DNA from 3 places in the Pseudoalteromonas sp. DY56-GL79 genome. Region 3 is predicted to be linked to each of the others. Evidence: predicted binding sites of a transcription regulator. Region 3 holds the regulator's gene; each other region holds the start of a gene.
What was found. The regulator FliA, encoded in region 3, starts transcription of late flagellar genes. The targets are predictions, from matches to a motif close to CTAAAGNTNNNNNNNNNNNNGCCGATA.
Positions count from the first base shown of each region.

Region 1: a site for FliA is predicted at 2,635-2,661, ahead of NO992_RS21865 (DUF5610 domain-containing protein). Genes of this name have one in related genera too.
Region 2: a site for FliA is predicted at 2,600-2,626, ahead of NO992_RS03365 (DUF3530 family protein). Genes of this name have one in related genera too.

Region 1 is NZ_JANHZS010000037.1:52,557-57,762, reverse strand. Features, by position in the region: gene NO992_RS21875 (RNA-binding protein) at 171-638, shown strand; gene murI (glutamate racemase) at 639-1,415, opposite strand; gene NO992_RS21865 (DUF5610 domain-containing protein) at 1,479-2,606, opposite strand; gene trmA (tRNA (uridine(54)-C5)-methyltransferase TrmA) at 2,771-3,865, shown strand; gene NO992_RS21855 (DUF523 domain-containing protein) at 3,869-4,333, opposite strand; gene NO992_RS21850 (thiol:disulfide interchange protein DsbA/DsbL) at 4,382-5,011, opposite strand; gene NO992_RS21845 (thiol:disulfide interchange protein DsbA/DsbL) at 5,030-5,206, opposite strand, start outside.
Region 2 is NZ_JANHZS010000003.1:184,186-189,391, reverse strand. Features, by position in the region: gene NO992_RS03380 (aminoglycoside phosphotransferase family protein) at 1-178, shown strand, start outside; gene murU (N-acetylmuramate alpha-1-phosphate uridylyltransferase MurU) at 187-879, shown strand; gene djlA (co-chaperone DjlA) at 869-1,714, shown strand; gene NO992_RS03365 (DUF3530 family protein) at 1,724-2,569, opposite strand; gene NO992_RS03360 (DUF368 domain-containing protein) at 2,690-3,625, shown strand; gene NO992_RS03355 (2OG-Fe(II) oxygenase family protein) at 3,663-4,352, opposite strand; gene nhaD (sodium:proton antiporter NhaD) at 4,498-5,206, shown strand, end outside.
Region 3 is NZ_JANHZS010000002.1:154,718-159,923, forward strand. Features, by position in the region: gene flhF (flagellar biosynthesis protein FlhF) at 1-813, shown strand, start outside; gene NO992_RS02070 (MinD/ParA family protein) at 806-1,666, shown strand; gene NO992_RS02075 (RNA polymerase sigma factor FliA) at 1,669-2,403, shown strand; gene cheY (chemotaxis response regulator CheY) at 2,446-2,829, shown strand; gene NO992_RS02085 (protein phosphatase CheZ) at 2,849-3,625, shown strand; gene NO992_RS02090 (chemotaxis protein CheA) at 3,639-5,206, shown strand, end outside.

The DNA.
Region 1 (5,206 bases), on a different contig from region 3:
GTTCGAACAAACATTAACCAAACCCCGCTTTTTAGTATAAAAACCATGCAAAAAAGGACAAATCTTACTATCAGAACTATATTAATTATTGCGAAGTTTAATTAACTCGTTAAGATAGCTAACTCATTTGTTAAATTAATGTTTAACCTTCTTTTAATTGGTATATTTATATGAAGTCTTTTGATCATAAAGTAATTTTGATCACTTTGGTTATTGCAGTAGCGAGCTTTTTCATTGTTGATCTTGCATTAAGCTCTACACAGCTCGACGCTGCTCTTATGCTTGCCGTAGGTATTATCATCGGTAGTGTAGTAAGCCAGTTTTTAAAAAGTGATACACAACAAGAAAAACAATCAAACTTATCAACTACTACATTATATGTAGGTAATCTACCATATCGAGCCAACGAACATGTTGTCCGCGAACTTTTCGAAGAGCAAGGGCAAGTATTTTCAGTTCGTCTACTTAAGGATAAAAACACAGGCAAACGACGTGGTTTTGGTTTTGTTGAGATGTCTAAGCAAGATGCAGAAAAGGCGATTACTCAACTCAATGAACGTGAATTTCAACAGCGTACATTAAAAGTAAGAGAAGCAAAGCAAAAGCCTGAAAGTGAGATGGATCACTCACCCGCTTAATTAATCTTTATTTAAATTAATAATAGAGATTGCTTCTTTATTACCTATTACTGGTGCCGTTGCATAGAAACGTACTTCCGATGCACTCGGCACCTTTTCCCCTACTACTATTTGACTTCCCAGCAATGACACTGCGCGATTGGCTATTGCTTTGCCTGAATCAACCAGCTCAACATGCTTCTGTAAGCAATTCTTGATATCGTGAGCTATCAAAGGAAAATGTGTACATCCCAACACTAGCCTATCAACAGTGGCAGGAATGTTAAGCCGAGCTATTTCCGCGCAAAGTGCATCTTTATCCAACTCGTTATGCCAATAAAAGTACTCAGCGATCCTTACAAGCTCCGTTGAATGCAGAGTTTCAACTTTACAACCTGAGGTAAAATCCATGATGAGCTTATGCGTATAAGCATTATTTGACGTTGCAGGTGTTGCCAATAGTGCGATGTGCTTGGTCTTTGAACTAGACGCAGCAGGCTTAACAGCGGGAACAACGCCTATAATTGGAATATGGGTATGTTTTCTGGCTTCTTCTAATGCGTATGTTGAAGCGGTATTACATGCAATAACGATAAGATCAACATTGCCCAAGCATTGCTGTTGCCAACAAATAAGCCCCTTGATACGTGATTTGATTAGCTCTTGAGGCTGAAGGCCATATGGGAGAAAAGCGTTGTCCATAACATAACTAAATGAAACACCCTGCAAACATGCCTTTAAGTGCGACAGCACACTGGTGCCACCGATCCCTGAATCGAAAACCAAAATATGCGACAAACTTCATACCTCAAATCAAAGAAGTATGAAGTTTGCCATGAGTCCTCGCGAAAATAAACTGGCTTAGCTTGTTTGTTTTTGCTCTACTTGCTCTTTATTTAGTTCATTCAGTTTACTAAAAAAGCTACTAGCATAATCCAGAAACTCATTTAGTCTCGACCGACCTTCATTCATCCAAGCAAGCAGGTTTGGCAACTCCTTATCGGCATTGAGTCCCTTAGCTTGTTCTTGCATATCTGCTAACTGCTTATTGAGTGGCATAAATGCCTTCTCTAACTCCTTCATTGGATTGCCTTGCTGATATTGAGCAATCGCAGCTGACGTTTTACTTTGTCTTAGATCCATCGTGAAATTAGTGATCTGATCAGAGTTTAAGCTAAGCGACTTTGCCAAATCGAAAGCTTCATCGTATTCGCCACCGAAAAAAGAGTCACTGACATTGCGGATATCTTCCATCATATCGTTAATTGCCTGCTGCTCCTCTTCGTTCAACTCACCATTTACCTTAATTGAGAAACTGACCTCATGAGAGGACTTAGTGCCATATGCCATGCCATAATCATTACCTTTTTGTGCAACACTCGCAGCGGCTCCCTGAGAATACGCATCGGAGAATGAAATAACGACTTCATCCCCTTCAGCAGTTGTAAATGCATATTCAGCCTGATTAGAGAGACTCGCAAACTGTGCGGCACTGATCGCTAATGCCTTTGGCGATTTTTCTTCAAACAGCTCTTTTTCAAAATCATCTAAACCTTTAAAAATCCCTTCTCGTGACTTTTCAATACCATCTTCGATGTCGGGATTGAAAGCGCCCATGCCTTTTAACTCTTCGCTGGCTTCATCAATCCCCTGTAACACGCCCTTACGTGCCCCATCGAGCATGGATTTCAATTCGTCATCATTTTTGCCGTCGACTTTGGCTTTCTTCACTGCACCCTGAACAAAATCGAGTACATTTTTGACAATAGATTCAAAATCAAATAGTGGCTTGTCTTTTTTATCTTGTGTCGGTTTCTCAATCCCCAACGCTTCTGCTAGCTTATCATCAAGAATTTTAGCCGCTAGCTTAGATTTATTCCCCGCATAGCTGTCTGAATTAATTTGGATGTTTGGTCCTATCCCTTTGCTCTTTCCAGGCTTATGCTGCATCGCTGGATTGAGCAACTGATTTAATTGCCCGATTTTCATGGTATGCCCTCCAATATATTAGTTAGATTATCGGCATATTTGCGCAAAGCTAAAGTATAATGATTAAAAAAACAGCAAACCAGACGCATCAGTGATGCTAGACTGGACAAATTAGCAACGCTCCCTAAAATAGCGCCTCTTAATTCAACATAGATGGTTTTAGCATGGCAGTAATAAAAATTGATGATTCAGCATACGAGCAACAGTTAGCAGATAAAGCTGAGCGTATCACAACACAATTTGCACAGTTTAATGCACCAGCACTTGAAGTGTATGAGTCTGCAACTCGCCATTACCGCCAGCGCTGTGAATTTAGAGTATGGCATGAGGGTGAAGATCTGTTTCACATCATGTTTGACCAGCAAACAAAAGAAAAGATCCGTGTTGATAGCTTTGATCCTGGTGCGCTGCTTGTCAATGAAATGATGCAGGTGATGATACATCAGCTGAAAGGCAACGAAATATTGCGTCGTAAACTGTTTCAGATCGACTATCTCACTACGCTGAGCGGTGAAGTACTGATCAGCTTACTTTATCACAAGCAGTTAGATGAAGCGTGGCAAACTGCCATGCAGACATTAAGAACCGAGTTGCAACAAACCTACAAAGTTGATTTTATAGGTCGTGCTAGAAAACAAAAGATTGTGTTTGGCAATGACTATGTAACTGAAAAGCTAAGCGTTGACGGTAAAGAATATATTTATCAGCAGGTTGAGAACAGCTTTACGCAACCGAATGCACAAGTGAATCAGAAAATGCTAGCTTGGGCGCAGTCCATTAGTGAACCGCTAAGCAACGACCTATTAGAGCTTTATTGTGGTAACGGTAACTTTTCAATCGCATTGGCAGGCTCATTCAATAAAGTGCTGGCTACTGAGATCTCTAAATCATCAGTAAAGTCTGCACAATTTAATATTGCAGCAAATAAAGTCGATAACTTAGATATTATTCGCATGTCGAGTGAAGAGTTTACACAAGCCATGAAAGGGCAGAAGTTTTCTCGATTAGATGGTATTGATTTACAGTCCTATGATTGCCAAACGATTCTTGTCGACCCGCCTCGTGCTGGTATGGATGAATTGACCTGTCGCTTAGTTAGCAACTACGACAACATTATTTATATCTCATGCAATCCAGACACGTTAGAGCGTGATTTAGCCTTGTTATGTGAAACACATAAAATCGCACGTATGGCGATTTTCGATCAGTTCCCCTATACCCATCATATTGAATCTGGCGTTTACTTAGTGCGAAAGTGATCTCTAACGATTACGACTGGCTGCCATCGCTTTGATAAGTGCTGGCAGTTGAGTTTCGCTAAAGACTTGAATACCGGATTGCTGCAATAAAGACGCCGTCAGCCCCTGCCCTACTATTTTTTTACCTGTATGACTACCATCGTAAATCAGATTGCTACCGCAAGACGGACTGGACTCTTTTAACAACGCAAACTTTATATCGTGCTGAAGACAAGCCGCTAGCGCTTTTTTAGCACCGAGTTCAAACGCAGAGGTAAAATCATCCCCTTGTTTACTCAAAACTTTACCATCTACTATTTCAGCCGATGGACGAGGTGTTGGTAAACCACCTGATACTTCAGGGCATAGCGGTAAGACCCAATTTTTTTGCCGCCAATACTGCAAGGTATTGTCTTGAAGGCTTTGTGAAGAGGCGTCATACCTCACCGGATAACCTAATAAACAACTAGAAACTAAAATCTTAAACATAAAAAAGCCCCGCAACAATTGCAGGGCTAGTCTAATACAAATTAGGTTTTATTTCTTTGCTAAATAATTCACCAAAGCAGCAATTTGCTCAGGCTTAGTCGTACCAGACTCACGAAGCAATAGCTTGTATTTACCGTTTACCACGAACATTGGTACCCCTGTTAGCGCGCCTTTATCAGAAAGGGTCTTCTGCATACGCTGCATTTTTGATGTTTTGGTACGAACGGAGAAACTAGCATAAAGTTTATCAAATTTCTCTTCTTCAACACCTTGCGCAATAAAGATATCTTTTACATCAGCAAGTTCATTGATTTTTGCACGCTTGCCATGAATGTGATTAAACATGGCTGCAATTATCTTGTCTTTTTGAGGCAGCACTTCTGCAGTTGCAAGTGCTTGCGCCAACACCTGTTGGATCTCAGGCTCCCTTGGACCAACAAAATCTATGTGACTCTTTTTAAACTTAACGCCCTCATCTAGCTTTGGTTTAACGTCAACGATTAAATTTTCCATTGCGTTACAGGCTGGACAATAAAAAGAAAAATACTCCATTACCTCAGGCTTTTTCGTGCCACGCTCGGCAATAACTTCATAATGTACACCTTCTTCAAATGGCGCAGCCTGAGCAAGAAGAGGAAGCATTAGTGCAACCGCTAAGCCTTTTAATACTTTCAACATACTAACTTTCTCCAGTCCTTATTTTTTTAATAGATATGCGATCAATTCATCAAGCTGCTCTTGGCTCTTGATACCTTTCATTTCGATTCTGTATTTGTCGTTTACGATAAAAGTTGGAACGCCTGTAAGCGCACCCGCTTCAGAAAACTTTTCTTGTGCTTTAAGCATGTTATTTTCAGCACTCACTACTGGCAT
Region 2 (5,206 bases), on a different contig from region 3:
CGGGATTTTTACTCGCCTATTGCAGCGAGACGGCAAAGGCGGGTACTTAGAAAATATTTTGCCAACGTTACGCTACCTCGTTGAAGTAGCGAATAAGTATAGAGAATTTCAGTGGCTTGCAAGCTGGCTGGAGAATGACATAATGCCTCAAGCGCAGGCTAAATTAGGCACAAAATAGAAGTAACAATGAAAGCGATAATTTTATCTGCTGGTCGTGGTAAACGCATGATGCCACTGACCGCGAACCAACCAAAACCTATGCTTAACGTCGCAGGAAAGCCACTACTTGAGCATCATATCGAGCGCTTAAAAGCGGCTGGGATCTGCGATATCGTGATAAATCTTGCATGGCAAGGTCAGGTGATAAAAGACTATTTCGGCAATGGTAGTCATTTCGGTGTCAATATTGAGTACAGTGATGAACCTGAAGGTGGATTAGAAACCGCAGGTGGCATCATTCAAGCACTGCCGATGTTATGTGAACAGGATGACAGCTTTATTGTACTCAATGGCGATATTTTTACGGACTATGATGTCAGCAGCTTAATGCAGTTACAGCTCGGCAGTACAGTTGAGGGTCATTGCGAAGCGCACATTGTGTTGGTAGAAAACCCCGAACATAATCCTGAAGGCGATTTTTGCCTTGCCCATCAGCCGCTCAATCAGCAAAAGTATACCTTGTCCGGTATTGGTAAATATCACCAAAGTTTTTTTGCCGAGCTTGGGGCTGGCTTTATAAAACTAGGGCCACTGCTGCGTAGTGGGCTTGAGCAGCATAAAGTTTCTACTGAACTGTATTTGGGTGCATGGGACGACATTGGCACGCCAGAGCGACTAAAAATGATCAACGAAAAGTTAGGGTATAGCGATGTGGGGTAAATTATTAGGCACAATTTTCGGCTTTTTATTTGGTCGTTGGTTAGGCGCTATTTTAGGTTTTTATCTCGGCCATTTATTTGATAAAAGTTTGCGTCAGGATTTTGATAAAGTCGGTGGCTTTCAAGGTTTCATGAAAGGTGAAGATCTGCATGAGCGCCAAGCCTTGTTCTTTTCCAGCTGTTTTTCTGTGATGGGACATATTGCCAAGTCTAATGGTCGAGTCAGCGAAATCCACATTCAAGCCGCGTCTGCGTTTATGAGCGAAATGGGCTTGCAGGGTGAAGAGCGAAAAGAAGCACAACATGCGTTTACAGCGGGCAAAAGCAGCGATTTTTCGATAAAAGAAGCAGTTACCGATTTTAAAGAAGCCTTTGCTAGACGCTATGACTTGAGGCAGCTGTTTTTAGAGATTCAAATTCAAATGGCATTTTGTGATGGGCATGTGTCTGATGCGGAGAAGGCCTTACTTAAACAGGTGAGTAAGTATTTAGGCTTCGCAGAAACCCACTTTTTGTTCTTGCTTAAGCGCTATCAAGCAGAATTTGAGTTTCGTCGCTCTCAGGCGTCTGGGAGATCGCAACATCAACACCAGCAACAGGGCGGCCGTCAACCAACATCACAAGATAACGGCTTAAACCGTGCTAAAGCGTTGGCTGTACTGGGATTGAGTGAAGGGGCGAATGAACGTGAAATCAAAAAAGCATACCGCAAACTGATGTCGCAGCATCACCCTGACAAATTGGTGTCTCAGGGATTACCTAAGCATATGATGGAAGTGGCAAAGCGCAAAAGCCAAGACATTCAGTCTGCCTATGAATATTTAAAAAAGAGCTAACCTGAAAAACTATAAAACGCGCAAAAAACCGAGTAACTCTTTTCTGAGTCTTTGATGTTGGAGCGGATCGGTTTTTTCTCCAAAAAGCTCTCGTTGGCGATAATCAAATTTACTGTTTTTTCTCGCCCAGCGCGCTCTGTCTGGCGTATTGTCGACCACAATCGGATTGTCAAAACTGTAGTAAACATCCAGTAGAGCAGGGCTTATCAGAGAAAGGTTGGATGCCAAGTGCTTTTGCCGCGTTGCATTAGGCAGTTGTGGGCTAACAACGGCAAAGGCATCGATACGTAGATTGGGCAGGGTTGCTAAGTGCTCTCCAAACAAGCCTGCGCTATTACCAAATGCGACAACCACCAACTTTTCTGTTTGAGTCATGGACAGCGTGTTGTAAAGCACCTCAAAGCGGCTGATCAAGGCCATTTTATATTCGTCGAGATTAGATTCTGAAATAGGTGCAAGCGTTTGCTGAGCCGGTTTTTCAGTATCGGGGAGCGCGATGTCTTGCTCCAGTAGACTCGGTGCATAAGACAGGTCCGGCGGAGTAAGGGTATACGTGTCGTAGCCATCATCGCTTAAGCGTTTTGCAAGAAAGCTTATGCCGCTGTTATTGAGCGGCGGAGTTTGCATGTCTGGTAATAAGATCACGATGCCTTCACGAGCGGCTGCCATATACTCTTGATGAAATACATAAAAGCTTTCGTTTTCGCTTTCCAGTTTTATCAATTGCGATGGCTCGTAGAAACGATTAGCGTCTTGCTGATAAAGAGAACCAAGCGGTGCTGCATCAATATGTTCAGCTGCAAAAGTCGTCGCGGGTAAAGCGGCAATAAGTAATAAAAGCGTTCTGATGATCATGGTACAAGCGCGTAAAATATCATAATTGGTTATCGACCAGTTAAGCGAAAGCTTTAGCTGTCGCTATTTTTTAGCGTTTTAAGTTAAACTGCTCGGCAGTGGAAATGAAAGGAGAAATTTGTGCAGTATAAAGATAGCAAACGAGACTATCTCTTTATGTTTTTAAAAGGGGCCGGAATGGGGGCTGCGGATGTTGTCCCGGGTGTTTCTGGCGGCACCATTGCTTTTATTACTGGCATCTATGCACGTTTTTTAAATGCCATCAAAAGTGTGAACTTACAGGCTTTGAGTACATTGCGCCGTGATGGCCTAAAAGCAACTTGGCAGTACATTGATGGTAGCTTTTTACTGGCGGTATTTTCTGGTTTGCTCATCAGTGCAGCGTCTTTGGCGAAGGTGATCACTTATTTATTGGAAGCACACCAAACACTGGTATGGTCATTTTTCTTTGGTCTTATCGTCGCTTCTTTTGTTTATGTTGCAAAACAGGTCTCTCATTGGAGTGGCCAAAATATTATTGCCTGCGCAGTTGGCGCTATCGTAGCCTTTGCTATTACTTCCCTTTCACCAGCTGAAGCGCAAGCATCTCATTGGATGTTTTTTATCTCAGGTGCTATCGCCATTTGCGCGATGATCTTACCTGGGATCTCAGGGAGCTTTATCCTACTGTTACTGGGTATGTATGGCCATGTACTTAGTGCGGTGAACCAGCTTGAATTTGGCTTAGTGAGTTTATTCTTACTAGGTTGTATTGTAGGGTTAATGTCGTTTTCGCGCCTACTCAGCTGGCTATTGGCGCACTATCAACAAGTAACGTTTTCGCTACTCGCTGGCTTTTTGCTGGGCTCGCTTAATTTATTGTGGCCTTGGAAACAAGTGCTTACGACTTACGTGAATTCCAGTGGTATAGAAAAGCCATTGAGTCAGGCCAATATTTTGCCTGCGCAATACAGTACGCTGTATGGTCAAGACCCAAATACGCTGGCATGTATTGCACTTGCCATCGCTGGCCTTGCGCTGATCTTAACCATTGAAAAGATAAGCGAAAAATATTAATAAAATAGACACCTAGAACAATAGGCACGGTTTGAGCTTATGTGTCTATTGTTCTAAACCACCCCGTTACAGAAAGTCGCGGCGCTTTTGCAAATGGTGCGACGTAAGTCACAGAATGAATTTTACTTACATCAAAAACCACCAGTGAATTGAACTTAGGTGCATAACTTTTAGTGGGTGTGCCATCGCGTTCAAAAAATTGCAGTAGCCCGCCCCAGTCAGGGTGCCAACTTTTGCTTAGGCTGAGTACATAAGCATAAACCCGGCCCTCAGCTTCAACAATGTCATTATGTCGAGTTAAATACTGACCACCAATAAATCGTGTTGCTTGGGCAGAGGTACGGATAATGTTCAGTCCAGAGATAGCGGAAAAACAGGACTGTACATCGCTACTATTGAGGTTATTGTATAGCCTTTGCAGAGCGTCAGGGCTTGTGGAGTCTATGGAGTGGCGGCCATACATAAAACCAACACCACGTGATGCATAGCTATGTATATCTTCAAGCAAGGCTTGCTGCTCTTGCGGTGTTAAGGCAAGAATATCACTGTCTTTGACTGACTTGGCTGCTCCGTTATGAAACAGTGCGAGCTGGTAGTCGAGGTTACAGAGGCACTCATGTAGTTGTTGAGCGTTTGTATCGTCTAGAATATTTTCAATCCGTGCAAACCCATCGTTGCTCAATTTTTGCTGTAATTCTGTTTGTTGTTGCTGCGAAAGTTGAAGCATAAATACCTACTGCTGATGTATGGCCTGTTTGTACTAGTGTAAACAGGATGCCTTAGACTTCAGTCCAATGCTGATTACTTTTTATCTATGCTAAAGTGAGTTTGGCTGAAATGCCATCCCTCTGCACTCATCGATAGGCAAAAAAATGAAAATCAATGGACTACTGCTATTCTGTTGCGCATGGGTCATATCCGTGATCCCATCACCAGCCTTGGCGGCTCAAGGCACCTTAGATCTTACCAGCTCGACACTCGGCTTGGTTTGTATTGTTGTCTTCGTTTTAGCATACGCACTTGTAATGCTCGAAGAAAAACTCCATATGCGAAAATCAAAGCCAGTGCTTGTGGCGGCAGGCATCATTTGGCTCATGATTGGGGCGTATTACGTTAATCAGGGACAACCCGATGTTACCGAGCACGCATTTCGGCATAATTTGTTAGAATTTGCGGAGTTGATGTTGTTCTTGCTCGTTGCGATGACTTATATCAACGCGCTAGAGGAGCGCCGCCTTTTTGATTCACTACGAGCGTGGATGATCCAAAAAGGCTTTAGCTATAAGAATCTATTTTGGATCACTGGATTCTTATCCTTTTTTATCTCTCCAATTGCAGACAATCTAACAACAGCCTTACTCATGTGTGCCGTGGTGATGAAGGTAGCTGATGGTGACAAAGAGTTTATCAATCTGAGCTGTATCAATATCGTGATAGCAGCCAATGCTGGCGGTGCATTCAGTCCCTTCGGTGACATTACCACTTTGATGGTATGGCAAGCCGGTATGGTACATTTCAGTGAGTTCTTAGCGCTATTTGTTCCTTCACTGGTCAATTACATCGTACCAGCACTCGTAATGA
Region 3 (5,206 bases):
GACCGTTTGGAAGGAATGGGCATAGACAAAGATGTCGCTGAGCAAATGGCATGCTTTATCCCTGATGATGTGTCTCGTAAAGAAGCCTGGAATGCATTGTTAAACATGGTGATCAACCAAATGCACACCACTAACAATGATATTCTTCGTCAAGGTGGCGTATTTGCGATGGTGGGTCCAACTGGTGTTGGTAAAACCACAACGGTTGCAAAATTAGCGGCATTAGGTGCACAAAAATACGGTGCAGATAAAGTGGCGTTAATAACGACAGATACCTACAGAATTGGCGCTTACGAGCAGTTAGCTACCTATGGTAGAATCATTGGTTGTCCGGTTAAGCAAGTTAAAGATGCAAATGAACTTGCAGAAGTGCTTTATCATTTACGCAATAAGCGTCTAGTATTAATAGATACAGCGGGAATGAGTCAAAGAGATTTGCGCTTAACTGAACAGTTAAATACACTTATGCGTAGCGCGAGAGTAGATATTCGCAGCTATTTAGTATTGAGTGCGACAGCACAAATGAATGTGTTACAAGAAACAGTAAGACACTTCAAAAAAGTAAATTTAAGTGGCTGTATTTTCACAAAACTTGATGAAAGTCTAAGTTTAGGTGAGATAATTAGCATAGCGATTCAAAATCGCTTGCCAATAGGGTATCTTACCAACGGTCAGCGAGTGCCAGAAGACATTCGCGTAGCAAATGCTCAAAAGCTAGTAAAAAAGGCTGAGCAATTGTATTTAAAAAGAATAAAAGCACAGCACTCTCGACGTGTACCTGTAGCGTCAGAGTCAGTAGGAATGTATGATTAACACAGTTTTAGATCAAGCAAGTGGCCTGCGTAGAATGAGTCAAAATAGCAACCAGGGTGTAAAAGTAATAGCCGTGACCGGTGGAAAAGGTGGGGTGGGTAAAACCAACGTCTCGCTCAATACTGCCATCGCTATGGGCCAACAAGGACAGCGAGTTCTCGTTTTAGATGCGGACTTGGGCTTGGCAAACTGTGATGTGATGTTAGGTCTAAGGGTAGAAAAGAATCTGTCACACGTGTTGTCGGGTGAATGTGAACTAGATGAGATTCTCGTAGAAGGTCCCGCTGGAATTAAAATTGTACCGGCGACTTCAGGCTCTCAAAGTATGGTAGAGCTGACTCCCGCAGAGCATGCAGGACTTATTCGTGCATTTAGCGAGCTTAACACGCAATTTGATGTATTAATTGTTGATACCGCAGCTGGTATCTCAGATATGGTTCTGAGCTTCTCTCGAGCTGCACAAGATGTGATGGTTGTGGTGTGTGATGAACCGACTTCTATTACAGATGCTTACGCGTTGATCAAAGTTTTGAGCAGAGAGCATGGTGTCTATCGTTTTAAAATTGTTGCCAATATGGTCCGCAGTATGCGTGAAGGGCAAGAATTATTTGCTAAACTTTCAAAAGTTACAGACCGTTTTCTTGATGTAGCACTGGAATTAGTGGCCACCGTACCGTTTGACGAAAACATGCGTAAATCTTCTCGCAGACAAAGAGCTATCGTGGATTTATTTCCGAGTTCTCCTGCGGCGATTGCGATTAAGGGACTTGCCGCTAAGGCAGTGAAATGGCCAATTCCGCATCAACCTTCCGGTCATCTAGAATTTTTCATTGAACAACTTGTAAACGGGTGATTATGGCTTCTCCGGTCAATAGAGCTGCGGGATATCAAACTTCAGACCACATTCATAAGGTGGTTGAACGGCATGCTCCACTTGTCAAAAAAGTGGCGTGCCACCTGATTGCTCGACTTCCGGCAAGTGTGCAACTCGACGATCTGATCCAGTCAGGTATGATTGGGTTGATTGAAGCATCTAAAAATTTCGATGCAACTAAAGGCGCTAGTTTCGAGACCTTTGCCGGGATCCGTATTCGAGGCGCAATGCTGGATGAAATCCGTCGTGGTGATTGGGCGCCTCGTTCTGTTCACAAAAATAGCAGAATGGTTGCAGAAGCTATATCTGAGCTCGAATCTCTCCTTGGTCGAGAACCAAAAGACACTGAAATCGCTGAAAAACTTGATATATCTCTAGATGAGTACCATCATATTTTACATGATGTAAATGCAAGTAAAGTCATCGGGATTGAGGATCTTGGGGTTGATGAAGACGTGATAACCCCAGCAAACAGCGATTTTGCGCTAGACAAACCGTTTAATAACGTTAAAAATGAACGTTTTAACGAGTCTTTAGTAAATGCTATCAAAGCGTTACCCGAAAGGGATGCTCTGGTTTTATCACTTTACTATAACGACGAAATGAATTTAAAAGAGATTGGTGCCATCCTTGATGTCAGTGAATCTCGAGTAAGCCAAATTCACGGTCAGGCAATGATAAAGCTTAAAGCTAAAATCAATGACTGGATAAATTAGAGTACATAAAATAGTTGGGTTCGAACCTCACTGGAGGAAGTTTTGGATAAGAACATGAAGATTCTCGTGGTTGATGATTTCTCTACTATGAGAAGAATAATCAAAAACCTATTAAGAGATTTAGGCTTTACCAATGTTCAAGAAGCTGATGATGGTAGTACAGCACTTCCGATGCTACAAAATCAGGAGTTTGACTTTGTAGTAACTGATTGGAATATGCCGGGCATGCAAGGTATTGATTTGCTTCGTGCAATACGCGCAGATGAAAAGCTTAAGCACATTCCAGTGTTGATGGTTACCGCAGAAGCGAAAAAAGAACAAATTGTTGCAGCAGCGCAAGCAGGGGTGAACGGATATATTGTTAAGCCGTTTACTGCGGGTACGCTCAAAACTAAGCTTGAAAAAGTATTTGAGCGACTAGGCTAACAGCAAGGGGATATGGCCTATGTCTGTAAATGCTGCGCCTCAAATTACACTTGAACAAGCTAAGCAACTTGTTGAGCTTCTAGAACAAGGTGAACAAGAAAAAGCTGACCAGCTGATTTTAGAAGCTGCTAACAAAGAGCAATCGGAGTTATTTGCAGAAGTTGGAAAGCTAACTCGCCAATTACACGAGTCCTTGAAGAACTTTGAGCTCGATACTCGACTCTCAGATCTCACGACAGAGGCTATACCTGACGCCAAGCAGCGTCTTAATTATGTTATGGAAATGACAGAAAGCGCTGCTAATAAAACGATGGACGCGGTCGAAGAAAGCTTACCTCTTGCGCAGAATCTAGCGGATGAGTTAGCGCAAATAAAGCCCACTTGGGATCGATTGATGAGCAGAGACATTCAACTCGGTGAGTTTAAATCTCTGTGTCATGATCTCGACAGCTTTATGCAGACTTCAAAGACACGTACAGACGAATTACAAGGTTTAATGACTAATGTGCTGATGGCTCAGGACTATCAGGATTTGACTGGGCAGGTTATTCGGCGCGTCATTGAGCTTGTGAGAGAAGTAGAAGATAGTCTCATTCACCTCCTGACTGTTTTTGGTACTTCAGATGAAGCGCCTTCAACTGCTGTGAAAGCGAATGAAAACGAAATAAAAACAACTGAGACTATCAGTGATGAATTGTCTGGACCTGAAGGTCCAATTATTGACGCTGAATCGCGAGATGACGTGGTTTCTGGTCAAGACGAAGTCGATGACTTGCTATCTAGTTTAGGCTTCTAGTTGGAGAGTGTGTATGAGCTTTGAAGTCGATGAAGATATCTTGCAGGACTTTCTTGTTGAAGCAGGCGAAATATTAGAACTGTTATCTGAACAGCTTGTTGAACTAGAAAATAATCCCGAAGATAAAGAACTTCTCAATGCGATTTTCCGTGGCTTCCATACCGTAAAAGGTGGAGCTGGCTTCCTAGGTATGACCGAACTGGTCGATGCCTGTCACGGTGCGGAGAACGTGTTTGATGTACTACGACAAGGGCAACGAAAAGTAACTTCCGAACTGATGGATGTTATTTTGCAATCTTTGGATACGATCAACGAAATGTTCGCTTGTATTCAAAACCGTGAGGAACCAGAAGCGGCCGATCCTGTGTTGCTTGAAACACTCCACAAACTTAGCCAGCCTGCATCTGAAGACGAAGTCAGTGAAGTGATTGACGAACCTGCTTCTGAGCCAGAACCTGTGGTGCCAGATTTAAGTGCGGATGATATTTTATTCGACGCCGATGTTGGTTCAGGCGATGATAGCGGTTCTAGCATCGATGAGATAACAGAAGAAGAATTTGAAAATCTTTTAGATGAATTGCACGGTTCAGGTAATGCGCCTGCTGTTGCTCCTGCAACTAAACCTGAAGCTGTATCAACCGCAGATGATGGTGATATCACCGATGACGAATTCGATAACCTCTTAGATGAACTTCATGGTGTTGGTAAATTCGGTGGAGCACCAAATGCGGAAGATGCTGTTGTCCCAGAAGCGAGTGAACCTAAGGCTAAATCAACCTCACCAGCAGCCCCAAGTGGGTCTACTGGCGACGAAGAAATTACCGACGATGAGTTTGAAGCTTTGCTGGACGAGCTTCATGGTAAAGGCAGTGCACCTAAAGCGGTAGGTGAATTGCCAGTAGAGGTTTCAGAGACTAAACCTGCTCAACCTGAGCCTGTTAAAGCCGCACCTGCGCCGAAACCCGCTCCGAAGCCTGCGCCTAAAGTTGAAGCTAAGCCTGCGACTCCTGCACCGCAAAAAGAGCCAGAGGCTGCAAAAGCTTCCACACCAGCCGCTGCGAAGAAACCTGCGGCACAAGCTGAGACCACGGTCCGAGTTGATACTAAACGTCTCGATGAAATCATGAATATGGTTGGCGAATTAGTATTGGTTCGTAACCGTTTGGTTAGCTTAGCGAATAACACCAACAGCGAAAGCATGGGTAAAGCTATTTCGAACCTTGATGTAGTCACTGCTGATTTGCAAGGCGCCGTGATGAAAACACGGATGCAGCCAATCAAAAAGGTATTTGGTCGCTTTCCTCGAGTAGTGAGAGACCTTGCTCGCAGCTTGAAAAAAGAAATCAACCTAGTTTTACAAGGCGAAGAAACGGATTTAGATAAAAACTTGGTTGAAGCGCTTGCAGATCCATTGGTCCACTTAGTGAGAAACTCAGTAGATCACGGCATTGAAATGCCTGACGTACGTGAAGCGTCGGGCAAACCAAGAATGGGTACGGTCACATTATCAGCATCTCAAGAGGGAGATCATATTCTTCTCACGATTCGAGATGATGGCGCCGGTATGGATCCTGAAAAGCT